DNA from 2 places in the Marinobacter adhaerens HP15 genome. Region 2 is predicted to be linked to the other one. Evidence: predicted binding sites of a transcription regulator. Region 2 holds the regulator's gene; the other holds the start of a gene.
The links. Region 2 encodes FliA, which starts transcription of late flagellar genes. Its sites were predicted from a motif close to CTAAAGTTTNNNNNNNNNNNGCCGNTAA; they were not measured.
Positions count from the first base shown of each region.

Region 1: a site for FliA is predicted at 5,847-5,874, ahead of HP15_RS06565 (methyl-accepting chemotaxis protein). Genes of this name have one in related genera too.

Region 1 covers NC_017506.1:1,367,991-1,375,187, reverse strand. Annotated here, with positions in the region: gene HP15_RS06580 (valine--tRNA ligase) at 1-2,249, shown strand, start outside; gene HP15_RS06575 (ketopantoate reductase family protein) at 2,255-3,148, shown strand; gene HP15_RS06570 (cob(I)yrinic acid a,c-diamide adenosyltransferase) at 3,162-3,719, shown strand; gene HP15_RS06565 (methyl-accepting chemotaxis protein) at 3,765-5,795, opposite strand; gene HP15_RS22595 (hypothetical protein) at 5,916-6,236, opposite strand; gene HP15_RS22590 (CobD/CbiB family protein) at 6,287-6,802, opposite strand; gene ampD (1,6-anhydro-N-acetylmuramyl-L-alanine amidase AmpD) at 6,803-7,197, opposite strand, start outside.
Region 2 covers NC_017506.1:2,421,652-2,428,848, reverse strand. Annotated here, with positions in the region: gene upp (uracil phosphoribosyltransferase) at 1-427, opposite strand, end outside; gene flhA (flagellar biosynthesis protein FlhA) at 646-2,826, shown strand; gene flhF (flagellar biosynthesis protein FlhF) at 2,887-4,194, shown strand; gene HP15_RS11470 (MinD/ParA family protein) at 4,263-5,075, shown strand; gene HP15_RS11465 (RNA polymerase sigma factor FliA) at 5,107-5,850, shown strand; gene cheY (chemotaxis response regulator CheY) at 6,013-6,396, shown strand; partial or broken gene HP15_RS11455 (protein phosphatase CheZ) at 6,408-7,197, shown strand, end outside.

The sequences.
Region 1 (7,197 bases), 1.1 Mb from region 2:
TGGCTGACGGCACGCAAACCCAGGATGGCAAGGATTACCTGATCGTAGCCACTACCCGGCCGGAAACCATGCTCGGTGACACGGCCGTGGCCGTGCATCCAGAAGACGAGCGTTATCAGCACCTGATTGGCAAGCACGTGATGCTGCCGCTGGTGAACCGTCGTATCCCCATCGTTGCCGACCATCACGCCGATCCGGAGAAAGGCTCCGGTTGCGTGAAGATCACGCCGGCCCACGACTTCAACGACTATGCCGTGGGCAAGCGCAACAACCTGCCGATGATTAACGTCATGACCCAGAACGCCAACATCCGCGACGTGGCCGAGGTGTTCAATGCCGACGGCACCGAAAACACCGAACTCGATGGCACCATGCCGGGTGCCTACGCTGGTCTGACCCGCGAGGCGGCGCGCAAGCAAATTGTTGCCGATATGGAGGCCGAGGGGCTGGTCGAGAATATCGAGGACCATGTGCTCAGCGTCCCCCGCGGTGACCGGTCGGGCCTGATTATCGAGCCCATGCTCACCGACCAGTGGTTTGCCGATGCCAAGACCCTGGCCAAGCCGGCCATTGAAGCGGTGGAAGACGGTCGTATCCAGTTCGTACCCAAGCAGTACGAGAATATGTACTTCGCCTGGATGCGCGATATCCAGGATTGGTGCATCTCGCGCCAGCTCTGGTGGGGCCACCGCATTCCGGCCTGGTACGACGCCGACGGCAATATCTACGTGGGCCGCAGCGAAGATGAAGTGCGCCAGAAGCACAACCTGGACGCCAATGTCGCCCTCGAGCAGGATGAAGACGTTCTTGATACGTGGTTCAGCTCTGCCCTGTGGACGTTCGGCACCCTGGGCTGGCCAGAGATCACCGAGCGCCTGAAAACCTTCCATCCGACCGACGTGCTGGTCACCGGCTTCGACATCATTTTCTTCTGGGTCGCCCGGATGATCATGATGACCATGCACTTCATGAAGAACGAAGACGGCACCCCCCAGGTACCCTTCCATACCGTCTATGTCACCGGCCTTATCCGTGATGAGCACGGGGACAAGATGTCCAAGTCCAAGGGCAACGTGATCGACCCGCTGGACATGATCGACGGCATCAGCCTGGATGACCTGCTGGAGAAACGAACCGGCAACCTGATGCAGCCCAAGCTGGCAGAGAAAATCGGCAAGCGCACCAAAAAGGAATTCCCGGAGGGTATCACCGCCCACGGCACCGATGCCCTGCGCTTCACCCTTGCCGCCATGGCAACGACCGGCCGCGACATCAACTGGGACATGAAGCGCCTGGAAGGCTACCGCAACTTCTGTAACAAGCTCTGGAACGCAGCCCGCTACGTGTTGATGAACACCGAAGGCGAAGACTGTGGTGTGAATGACGAGCCCGTGGAACTGTCTCTGGCAGACCGCTGGATCATCAGCGAGCTGCAAAGCTGCGAGCAGGACGTGATCCGTCACCTGGACCAGTACCGCTTCGATCTGGCGGCCTACGCGCTCTATGAGTTCATCTGGAACGAATACTGCGACTGGTATCTGGAACTGTCCAAGCCTGTGCTCAGTGATGAAGACGCCAGTGCCGAAGCCAAACGTGGCACCCGTCGCACCCTGGTGCGCGTACTGGAATCCGTTCTGCGCCTGGCGCACCCGATGATGCCGTTTATCACCGAGGAAATCTGGCAGCGGATCGCGCCCCTGGCCGGCAAGACCGGCGACAGCATCATGCTGCAGGCCTACCCGCAACCGGATGCCACCAAGCAGGATTCAGCGGTTACCGCTGATATTGAATGGCTCAAGGGCGTGATCGTTGCCGTGCGGAACATCCGGGGCGAAATGAACATCTCGCCGGCGAAGAAGATTCCGGTATTGCTGCGCGGCAAAGACGCCGAGGATCAGCGCCGCATGAATGACAATCGCCAGTTCCTGAGCTCCCTGGCCAAGCTGGAGAGCCTCGACTGGTTTGAGGGTGACAAAGCCCCCATGTCTGCCACTCAACTGGTGGGGGACATGGAAGTACTGGTCCCCATGGCCGGCCTGATTGACAAGGATGCCGAACTCAAGCGTCTGGACAAGGAGCTGGAACGCCTGCAGAAAGAGATCGGTCGCCTGGAGGGTAAACTGGGTAACGAGAAGTTCACGGCCAAGGCTCCAGCCGAGGTGGTCGAGAAGGAACAGGAAAAACTCCGGGACGCCCAAAGCAGCCAGGCCCGCCTGAGCCAGCAAAGGGCCGATATCGAGGCCATGTAACCGGCATGATCGGTATTCTCGGTGCAGGCTCTCTGGGCAGGCTCTGGGGCGCAATGCTACCCAACGGTTGCGTTGCCTTCGTGGCCAGACCGGGCGAGACCACCGACTCAAGCGTCGATTACCGTTTCCGGCCCTTTGAGGGGCCGGAATCCTCCATACAGATTCCCTTCCTCAGGACCGGCGACACGCCGGACCTGATGCTGGTAACAACCAAGGCCGGTGATACCCTGAGCGCCGTGGCAGGCGTGATCGACCAATTACCCTTTGACACCCCCATCCTGCTTTTCCAGAACGGACTGGGCAGCCAGCAATCTGTCGCCGAGCGGTGGCCGGAGCGCCCGATCCTGGCCGCCAGCACCACCGAGGGCGCAAATCGACCTGAACCGGGGCTTCTCGTCCATGCCGGTACCGGCGATACCTGGGTGGGTCCGCTGACGGAGCAGGCCAGATTCTCGGTGGACCGCGCGGTCGCCATGCTGGAAGACTCCGGCCTGGCCATTCATCGGGAGCCGGCCATCCTCCAGCGACTCTGGCAGAAACTGATCATCAATGCGGGCATCAATCCCTACACCGCGATCCTGAACTGCCCCAATGGCGACATCCTGTCTGCAGGGCTATATCAGGACACCATCGAGGAACTTTGCCGGGAATTGTCAGAGCTGATGAGCGCCGCCGTCCAGATTACGGAAACACCGGATTCCCTGCGCCAACGCATTGAACAGGTCGCTCAAAACACCGCCGGCAACACATCGTCGATGCGTGCCGATGTTCTCCGGAAACGCCAAACCGAGATAGACTTTATCAACGGGTATCTGGCAAAACTCGGAAAAGAACTCGGTATCGACACGCCGGTGAACCAAATGCTGACCGAACGGGTACAACAACTGTCGTCACATTAACAGGAGCAGACTGATGGGCAACCGCCTTTCCAAGATTTACACCCGCACCGGAGACGATGGCTCCACGGGCCTGGCCGATGGCAACCGGATTGCCAAGAATGCCCAGCGAGTTGAAGCCATGGGCACCGCTGATGAACTCAACTGCCATATCGGGTTGCTAATCGAAACCTTGGACAGCGACGACGAACTGGTGGAGAGCCTGCGCCGCATTCAGCATCATCTGTTTGACCTGGGGGGCGAATTTGCCATCCCCGGCAGCCGTGTGATTGGTGACGAACACATCGAATGGCTGGAAGGCACCCTGGACCGGCACAACGAAGGCCTGCCACCGCTGAAGAATTTTGTCCTGCCCGGCGGCAGTCCCGGCGCCGCCCAATGTCACCTTGCCCGGGCGGTCTGCCGTCGTGCAGAGCGGGTTGTCGTCGCCCTCGGCCATGAGGACTCGATCAACACCGCTTCCCGACACTACCTGAACCGTCTATCGGATCTGTTGTTTGTCATCGCCCGCGTACTGGCCCGGCGCGAGGGTGGCGAAGAGATTCTCTGGGAACAAAAAAAATCCGGCCTCTGAGGGCCGGATTTTTTATGCGCCTGATCGCGCGCAAAGGTCCGCTGGTCAGACCTTGAACGCTTCCACCAGACGCTGAAGCGACGCTGTCAGTTGCGACATTTCTCTGGAAGAACCCAGGGTTTCTTCAGCATTGGCGGCTGTTTTATGGCCCAGCTCGCCAATCTGCTCAACGTTCGAGTTCACGTTTTTCGCGACGGCAGACTGCTCTTCGGCGGCCTGGGCGATCTGGTGACTCATATCCACGATCACGGAGATGCCCTTGGCGATTCTATCCAGGGCCTCTGTCACCTCTCCGGACTTCTGCACCGTTGCCTCGGTCACGTCCCGGCTGTTGGTCATGGCCGACACCGCGTCCTTGACGCCGCTCTGGAGCCGGGAAATCATGCCTTCGATTTCTTCCGTCGATTTGTGCGTGCGCTGTGACAGCGAGCGAACCTCATCGGCAACCACCGCGAAACCACGCCCCTGCTCCCCGGCTCGGGCCGCCTCGATCGCGGCGTTCAGGGCGAGCAGGTTGGTCTGCTCGGCGATGGCCTTGATCTCGACCAGCACCTGACTGATGTTGTCACTGTCCTTGCTGACCCGGTTGATCACTTCCACCGCGCCTGAGATTTCACCCGCCAGCTTGTTGATGGTTTCAACCGTGTCGGCCACCACGCCCCGGCCGGTTTCTGTGTCCTGTTCGGCATTGCTCGCGCTGTCCGCAACCCGGTGCGCGCTTTCGGTGACTTCATGAACCGCCTCAACCATCTGGTTCATGGCTTCATTGATCTGGCCGCTTTCTTCCATCTGACGCGCAACCGCTTCGCTGTTGGCCGCAGCGGTGTCATTGACCCGGGTGGCCTGCTGGTCTACGTCCGCCGTCGTCCGGCTGACAGAGCGGATCAGCTCGGCAATCCGGTCGGTCATGTTATTGAATTCCGTCGTCAACTCGCCCAGCTCATCGCGGTTGCGCAAACTGATGTGCGTGGTCATGTCGCCGGCGGCAACGTTCCGCGCGGCTTCGCTGAAGCGGTTGATGGCAGTACGTACGGACATGAAGAAGCCGATGTAGAGATAGACAACCACAAGCAGCACGGCGATCAGGGCAACCACGATCAGGCGACGCTGGTTGATCTCACTCTCGAGCCGTGCGCGAAGGTTCGAGTCGACCACGCTGAAGGCAGCCGTCTTGACGTCGTCGTAGTGGGCCAACTGCCCGGACATCAGATCGTCGTATTCGGTCCAGGGCATTTCCAGACGCATGGGCGTTATCACGTTCAGATCCAGATGATCCCGAACCACCATCAAACTCTCGTCAACCCGTTGAATGGCGTTGCCTGCCTGATTGGCAAGGGCCGGCGATGCTTCAGAAGCAAGAGCCAAGGCCGGTGAAAGCAAGGAGGTGCGATTAGTCAACTGGTCATAGATTTCGTTCAGGGTTTCGCTCAGGGCGTAACCTACCTGCCCCTCGACCAATGCGAAGATTCCGTAGGATTTTGCCCGACCGATCACGGTGCGTGCAGCCGGGAGAGAGTCCTGGACCAGGCCCAGAATCAACTGGTTTTCTCTTGAGGCCCCCTGCCCCAAACCAGAGATTTCAATGGTGGCCGAAAGCAGCGCCTGTGCCTTCTGGACGAATTCCTGATAATACTTGAACTGAGGATCGAAGCTGCCCTGATAATTGTCATCGGCCCGCAATGCTTCCCACTCCTGGCGAAGGCCTTCAACCTGATCGGCCCAGGAGCCAGTCGTATCGAACGAGCGCTCTTCTGCGGTCAGAGCCGCCAAAAGGCTATCAATCTCAGTGGCCGCTTCTTCGGAAACTGCGGTAATGGCACTCTCATCCTTGATGATCGCCGGTGAGCGATAGTCTCGATAATCCATCGCCGCATCCACCAGCCGATCCACTTGCTGGAGTTGCTCCAGCCCCTCGACACCCCGGGTCATGGTCTGAACCGAGCGATTCAGCTCGGAAATGGCAAGCCAGGACAGCCCACCAATTGGTAAAAGAAACAGAATGCTGATGAGACTGAACTTGTAGACCATCGGCAGCCGGTTCATCAGGGCAATGGCAGGATTAATGAGTTGCTTCACAGGGACCCTCGTGCTGGCAAATAACCACTGAACGTTAATTCTTTTCTTCTATTGTCGCCTAAAGTCTTAAAAACTTAAGCTTTATTTGTTGTTAAACTGTAATGTTTTATAAAATCCGGGCTAAACGACGCCGGAAATAACCAGCAGGGCGAGTATGCATATCCATACCAGCATGCTTCTGTTCAGCAGATCCCTTACCGCTCGCAGACTCCTTCCCCCAAACGCTGTCCACTCATCCGGGTGAATCCGGGAAAACCTCGCTGGATCCAGTGCATACCCGGTTAACGACCCGTTGGCCGAAATCATGAGTACCTCGCCCGCTTTTTTGGAGGTTCCGGTCAGAGTCTGGCGAGTTTCACGCAGCCAGCCGGCCAGATCTCCGGCAATTCCGAACGTTAACGACAAAAGCCTGGCAGGAATCCAGCCGGCAAGGTCAGACATCTTTGCAAACCTCGGCCTGGCCGGCGCCTGCGGCCATTGCTCGGCGAGCGCTACCAGCCCACGCGCCAGGACCGCGAGACCGATACCGCCAACCACATACCAGAAAGCCACCGAAAAAAGCGCTGGAACACCGAAACCATCAGTGCCTTGGACAGGGAGAGGTGCATGGCCTCGGGAGACACTGCGGCTCCCCGTTCATCGGCCGGAAGAAGGTCTTTCACATGATGCCAGGCCGACTGCATGTCTCCCCGGTGCCACGCCTCCGCATAGGCCCGCAGTACCTGTCGCCAGCCCGGCGTTCCCATAAGGACGACCAGCACCAGGAACTCCAGCGGGTAAGCCGCCATTCTCCAGCCAGAAGACACCAGCAGGTATTCCGCAAGCCCCAGTATCAGGGCCGGAAACAGGACCAGTGCCAGCCCGGTCGCTATCCCCGATTCATGGCCCGCCCTGACCCGGCTGCCGTAGCGGAACCAACGACGCCAGACCTCATCGCCAGACAGCATGTCCAGGGAATCCAGACGCCTGCGTACCATGTAGGCCAGAAGAAACACAACAAATACCATTCAGACGTTCCTCCCCGATCCTCGGACTATTTCCAGGGCTGACCGGAAATACCGCCAGTCAAAAGCCGGGCCGGGATCGCTCTTCCTGCCGGGCGCAATGTCGCAGTGCCCGGTAATCCGATTGGCCGTGATATCCGGCCAGGCCGTCATAATCAGGTCCGCCACTTTCGCCAGCATGCGATATTGCTCGGTGGTGTAAGGGGTGTCGTCGGTCCCTTCCAGCTCAATCCCGATGGAAAAATCATTGCATTCCTCCTGCCCTTCAAAACACGATCGGCCGGCATGCCAGGCCCGATCAAGCAGGCTGACAAACTGCACCAGCGCGCCATCGCGGCGAATCAGCAGGTGCGCAGACACCTGGACGCCCTCGATAGTCTTGAAGTAGGGGTGCGCAG
Region 2 (7,197 bases):
TGGTGGAGATCATTGAGCCGCCGGTGGCGAGCATTGGATCGACAATCATGGCCATGCGCTGGTCCAGTTCGCCCACCAGCTTTTCAAGGTAGGTGCTGGCCTCGAGGGTTTCCTCATTGCGGATCTGGCCGACAACACTGACCCGGGCCACCGGAATCAGGCTGAGGACACCGTCAAGCATGCCAAGGCCGGCCCGCAGGATCGGCACGATGGTGACTTTCTTGCCGTGAATCTGTTCCACGTTAACCGGCCCTGCCCAGCCTTCGATGGTCTTTTCCTGCAGATTGAAGTCTTTGGTGGCCTCGTAGGTCAGGAGTGCACCGACTTCCTGTGCCAGCTCCCGGAAATTCTTGGTGCTGATATCCGCACGGCGCATGATGCCGAGCTTGTGGCGGATCAGAGGGTGTTTTACCTCGTGGATTGGCATGGGGTCACCTGTGTGTCTGGTTGGAATTTTGGCGTCGCGATCAAATGGCGCAAGGATACCGCATCTGGCAAGGCGAGTCAGGCCGCAAATGGCTGCTTAACGGAAATCCCCTAAGGGGTGGTACGGATCTTGCGATAACCCTTCCAAACGACGCTCCGGTGTCAGATTTTCGACCTTCAAAACGCCTGCAGGCACGGCCAATCGGAGAAGTATCCGGCATGGACAGAGCTTTAGTCCTCAATAACGTCAAAACCCTGACGCGGGGCAACCTGGGCATACCCATCATGCTGATGGGCTTGCTGGGCATGATGATTCTGCCCATGCCGGCGTTCCTCCTGGACGTGTTCTTTACTTTCAACATCACCCTGTCCATTGTCATTCTGCTGGTGTGTGTCTACGCCCTGCGGCCGATGGAGTTTGCGTCCTTCCCGACAGTCCTGCTGGTAGCCACACTTCTGCGTCTCGCCCTGAATGTGGCGTCTACCCGGATTGTTCTGCTGAACGGCCACGAAGGCGGCGATGCCGCCGGTAAAGTGATCGAATCCTTCGGCGCCGTTCTGATCGGCGGCAATTACGCCGTGGGTCTGGTGGTGTTTGCGATCCTGATGATCATCAACTTCCTGGTCGTGACCAAGGGTGCCGGCCGGGTCTCCGAGGTGAGCGCCCGTTTCACGCTGGATGCTATGCCCGGCAAGCAGATGGCGATTGATGCGGACCTGAACGCCGGCCTGATCAATCAGGATGAGGCCAAGCATCGTCGTGCCGAAATCGCCCAGGAAGCGGATTTCTACGGCTCCATGGACGGTGCGTCCAAGTTTGTGAAGGGCGACGCCATTGCCGGCCTGCTGATTCTTGCGATCAACATCATTGGCGGTATTGCCATTGGTATGCTGCAGCACGGTCTGGATTTCGGGCTGGCCATGGAGCGATATGCGCTGCTGACCATTGGTGACGGCCTGGTGGCACAGATTCCCTCACTGCTGCTGTCCACGTCTGCTGCAATCATGGTAACGCGGGTTACCTCCAGCCAGGACATGGGCGGCCAGATCCTCCAGCAAATGTTCAGTGCGCCCAAGGCGCTGTCCATTGCCGCCGCTATCCTGATCATTCTCGGTCTGATTCCCGGAATGCCCCACGTGGCCTTCCTGGGTCTGGGTGCACTGGCCGCCGGCGCTGCCTGGTATATCTGGAAGCACCAGAGACAGACCGTCGAAGAAGATGGCGCATTCCCGGTTAGGGGCGCGGGCGGGGCGGCTCCACGGCCGGCGGGTCGTGATCTGCCCCCAGGCGGTGATGCTGGCGGCGATCAGGGGCGTCAGCTACCGGCCCCCGGAGAGACCAAGGAGCTGGGTTGGGACGATGTGTCCACTGTCGATATTGTCGGTCTGGAAGTGGGTTACCGGTTGATCCCGCTGGTGGACAAGTCACAGGGTGGCCAGTTGCTCAGTCGTATCAAGGGCGTTCGTAAAAAGCTGTCCCAGGATCTGGGCTTCCTGATGCCCTCGGTCCACATCCGAGACAACCTGGATCTGATGCCCAACGTCTACCGCATCACGCTGATGGGCGTGACCATTGCCGAGGCGGAAATCCATCCGGACCGCGAACTGGCCATCGACCCCGGTCAGGTATTCGGAAAAATAGAGGGCATTGAAGGCAAGGATCCGGCGTTCGGTCTGGATGCCAGCTGGATTGAGCCAGACAAGAAAGACCAGGCCCAGACCCTCGGCTATACCGTGGTCGATGCCAGTACGGTGGTCGCGACCCACCTTAACCAGGTACTGCAGAAACACGCCCACGAGCTGCTGGGCCACGAGGAAGTCCAGAAATGGCTGGATCAGCTTGAAAAGATTTCTCCGAAGCTGGCCGAGGAACTGGTACCCACCACCGTATCCATCAGCCTGCTGCTGAAAGTGCTGCAGAATCTCCTGAAGGAAGAAGTGCCGATCCGGGACATGCGGTCCATTGCCGAGGCTATCGTGAACGTGCATCCGAAGAGTCAGGATCCGAAGCTGTTGACCACCGTTGCGCGGCAGTCCCTGCGCCGGATGATTGTCCAGAGTATCTGCGGCAACGAATCGGAGATACCGGTGATCACCTTGGATCCGGATCTGGAACAGTTATTGCTAAAGTCTGTTCAACAGAGTCAACAATCCGGCGGACAGGAAGATATTGGCCTGGTCCTGGAGCCGAATATGGTTGAAAAACTCCAGCGCTCGCTTCAGGAGAGCGTCCAGCGTCAGGAGATGCTCGGCAAGCCAGCCATTCTGCTGGTGTCCGGGCCCCTGAGGCCGGTGCTGGCGAAGTTCGCCAGCTACGGGGTAGAGCGGCTCCATGTGCTCTCGTACCAGGAAATTCCGGATAACAAACAGATTACGATCGTGGCGTCCGTTGGCCAGTAGCGGCGCGGATGACAGAGCGGACAGCGCCGGCACGGCGTTGCCGGTGGAGGAAGAGGCATCATGAAAGTAAAACGGTTTTTTGCTCAGACCATGGCCGAGGCGCTCAAGCAGGTCAGTGAACAGATGGGGCCGGACGCCGTGATCCTTTCCAATCGTCGGGTCGACGGCGGTGTCGAAATTGTGACGGCGCTGGACTATGACGAGAATATGGCGCGCCAGCGACTGGGCAACCAGGCAGAAGAAGCCACCAACGGGTCCCGCTTGGCCGAGATGCAGGCCGACCAGCACAGGCGTCTTGAGGACGAGCTGAGCCGGTCCCGGGACCGCATCCGTGAAGTACGGGAAAAGCGGGCATCGCAGGGCGCGAGCTACGCCGGTTCGTTCGCTGCCATTCAGGAAGAGGTGAGCGGTGGTTTTGGTGATATTGAACCTCTGCCACAGGCGCCGAGGGAAGCCTATTCCGATGAGCTGGCGCAGATGCGGGCCGAGATCAGCTCGCTCAAAGACATGATGCAGGGCCGTCGGCCGCAACCGGAGCCGGAGGTTTCTGCGACCACCGCCGTGCAGCAGAGGCTTGCCGAGCGCTTGCAGGAGTTCGGCCTCGGCAGTGATCTGGCGGGGTCAATTTCCCGTCGTCACAAGGCGGGGCGTCTGGAAGACGGTTGGAAGCAGTCCCTGAAAATGCTGTGTACCGGGGTCCGGACCTCCCGCATGGAGTGGCTGGATGAGGGCGGCGCCTACGCGTTGGTGGGGCCGACAGGGTCCGGGAAAACCACCACCATCGGAAAACTCGCCGCTCGCTACGTGCTCAAGCATGGTTCCGATTCCGTGGCCCTGGTTACCACGGATCGCTATCGGGTGGCGGCGCACGAGCAGTTATTCGTGTTCGGTCGGATCCTGAATGTGCCGGTTCGGGTCGTGGATGAGAGCCACAGTCTGGACGATATTCTGGACGAGCTTTCAGACCGTCATCTGGTGCTGATTGATACCGCCGGACTGACCAGTGCGGACAAAGGCTATCAGGAACAGCTGGCCGAACTGGCTCGCAGCCATCACAATATCAAAACCCATCTGGTGGTCTCGGCAACCAGTCAGCCTCGCATCATGAAATCCGTGTGGCATTGCTATAAGATGGCAAATCTTGCGGGCTGTTTGATGACCAAAATCGACGAGGCCCTGACGCTGGGCGAGTCTCTCGGGTTTGTGATGGAAACCGGTCTGCCGGTAGCCTATTACACAGACGGCCAGAAGATTCCTGAAGACCTGCACCACGCAGAAGCCGTTCCGCTGGTGCGGTTGGCCGTGGATCGGCTGAAAACACTCCAGCAACAGCAAGCGGTCGCAGAGGGCCTGAAAGAGCACGCCTGAGACCGGACAGATTGACAGCAGGCGTCGGAGACAAAGCCGGCGAAACGTGGCGAGAGACCAAAAACAGTATGAGCAGAGCACATCCGGTACAGGTGATTGCAGTTTCCGGCGGAAAGGGTGGTGTCGGCAAGAGTAACGTGTCGGTGAACCTCGGAATTGCCCTGGCGCAGAAAGGCCGGAGAGTGGTGCTGCTCGACGCCGATCTGGGGCTCGCCAATATCGACGTCTTGCTGGGCATCACTGCCAATCGCAACCTCCAGGATGTTCTGGCGGGCGACTGTGATCTGAAGGACGTTCTGGTGAATGGTCCCGGTGGCATCAAGATTGTCCCCGCCTCTTCCGGTACCCAACGAATGACCCAGCTCAGCCCCATGGAACATGCCGGGCTGATTAATGCGTTCAGCGAACTGGGTGATCAGATCGATGTCCTGATCGTTGATACCGCCGCCGGTATTTCCGAGTCAGTGGTCAGTTTTCTGAGAGCGTCGCAGGAGCTGCTGCTGGTTGTCTGCGACGAGCCGACCTCGATCACCGATGCCTATGCCCTGATCAAGCTGATGAACCGTGATTATGGAACCAACCGCTTCCGTATTCTTGCCAATCAGGTCCGGAATGAGCAGGAAGGCCGGCATCTGTTTGAAAAACTGACCCGGGTCACCGAGCGCTTCCTCGATGTGGCACTACAATACGTAGGAATAGTCCCCTACGATGAGGCCGTGAAGAAAGCGGTTCAGCGGCAGCGTGCGGTGCTGGACGCCTATCCCAGGGCGAAAGCTTCACTGGCCATCAAGGCGCTGGCGGACAAGGTAGATAGCTGGCCGTTGCCGTCCTCTCCCCGCGGGCATCTGGAATTTTTTGTGGAGCGGCTCGTCGAAGTCTGAATCGGATCCAGTCAAACAAAAAACCGGATACATGACATTGGCGAAAAACCTCGGAATCTATAACCAGTCAAGTGCGCAGAAGCCGGCTCAGCTCATTGAGCAGCACGCGCCGCTGGTCAAGAAAATTGCCCTTCACCTGATGGCTCGCCTGCCGGCGTCCGTCCAGCTTGAGGACCTGATGCAGGCCGGCATGATCGGTCTGCTCGAGGCCGCCCAGCGTTACAGTTCTACCAAAGGTGCTACCTTCGAGACTTACGCCGGTATCCGTATTCGCGGCGCCATGGTGGACGAAATCCGCAAGGGTGACTGGGTGCCACGTTCTGTTCATCGCAACGCCCGTCGCATTTCCCAGGCCATCAAGGCCGTTGAAGATCGACTTGGCCGCGAAGCCCACGACCAGGAAGTGGCCGAAGAGCTGGGTATGGGGCTGCCCGAATACCACTCCTACCTTTCCGATTCCAACAGCGGTCGACTTTTTAGCCTCGACGAGCTCAATGAATCCGGAGAGCTGCCGATAGAACAGACAGAGACGCAGGATAATCCCCTTGAGGGGTTGTCCTCCGATGCCTTCCGGCGGAGCCTCGCTGAGGCGATTGAAGACCTGCCGGAGCGGGAAAAGCTGGTGTTGAGCCTTTACTACCAGGAAGAACTGAACCTCAAGGAGATTGGCGCGGTGCTCGGCGTCAGTGAGAGCAGGGTAAGCCAGATTCACAGCCAGGCAGCCCTGCGCCTTCGGGGACGGCTCTCGGATTGGCGTCAGGAATCGGACAACTGACCGCGTTCAGTCTGTGTCGCCAACGAGGTAGTCTGTAGTTTTTGGTAACCGATGCTTTACAACCGAAGCAAAGGTCCGACAATAAGCGGTTAAAACAGCGGCCTGCTAGACTTTGAACGCAAAGGTCAAACGAATTCCGGGTGTTACTAACTGGAGGTCCCATTGGACAAAAACATGAAAATCCTCATTGTGGACGACTTCTCCACAATGCGACGGATCATCAAGAACCTGCTGCGTGATCTTGGCTTCACCAACACCGATGAAGCTGACGACGGCAACACGGCACTGCCAATGCTCAAAAGCGGCAAATACGATTTTCTGGTGACCGACTGGAACATGCCGGGTATGTCAGGCTTCGACCTGCTCAAGGCCGTTCGGGCGGACGAGAATCTGAAAACCCTGCCGGTATTGATGGTAACTGCTGAGGCCAAGCGCGACCAGATCGTTGCCGCTGCCCAGGCAGGCGTAAACGGTTATGTGGTCAAGCCGTTCACCGCTGCCGTGCTCAAGGAAAAGATTGAGAAAATCTTTGAAAGAATCCAGTAACCAGAGGTCGGATGGCTCTCATGAGCGATAGCAAAAAGAACCATCGGGGCCTTGAACCGGAGGTGACGGAAAAGCTCCAGCGGCAGGCAGCGGAACTGGCCGAGAGTGTTGATGCGGGTGATTATGCCAAAGCCATGACCCTGATCAATGAACTCAGCGAGGTCAGGGATCAGAGTCTGTACCGTGAGGTAGGGCGGCTGACGCGGAGCCTGCACGAAGCAATCCGGAACTTCCAGATTGATCCCCGTAACGCCGAGCAGCAGGAAGCACTGTCAAAGATGACTGATGCCTCTGATCGTCTCGAATACGTTGTGCAGATGACCGGTGAAGCAGCCAACCGGACCATGGACCTGGTTGAGGAAACCATGCCGGTGGCCAATGCCCTCAGAGACGAGGCCGCCGCGTTGCGTGATGAGTGGCAGCGCCTGCGTCGCCGGGAAATGCAGCCGGCTGAGTTTCGCGAGCTGTACGGCCGGATTGATCGTTTTTTGTCAGCATGGCAACCGATGCCGACACCATGTACAGCAACCTGTCGGAAATCCTGCTGGCTCAGGACTATCAGGATCTGACAGGTCAGGTCATCCAGAAGGTCACCGCCCTGGTGAAAGAGGTTGAGGAGCAGATGCTCAGCCTGGTGGTGATGGCCAGTCATGTGGACCAGCTCACGGGCACGGTGCACCAGATTGAAGAAAAGAAGAGTCTGCAGAGAAGGGCGTCGGGCCCCAGATCAAGGCCGATGAGCGTGAAGATGTAGTTTCGGGGCAGGACGACGTAGACGACCTGTTGTCCAGTCTCGGTTTC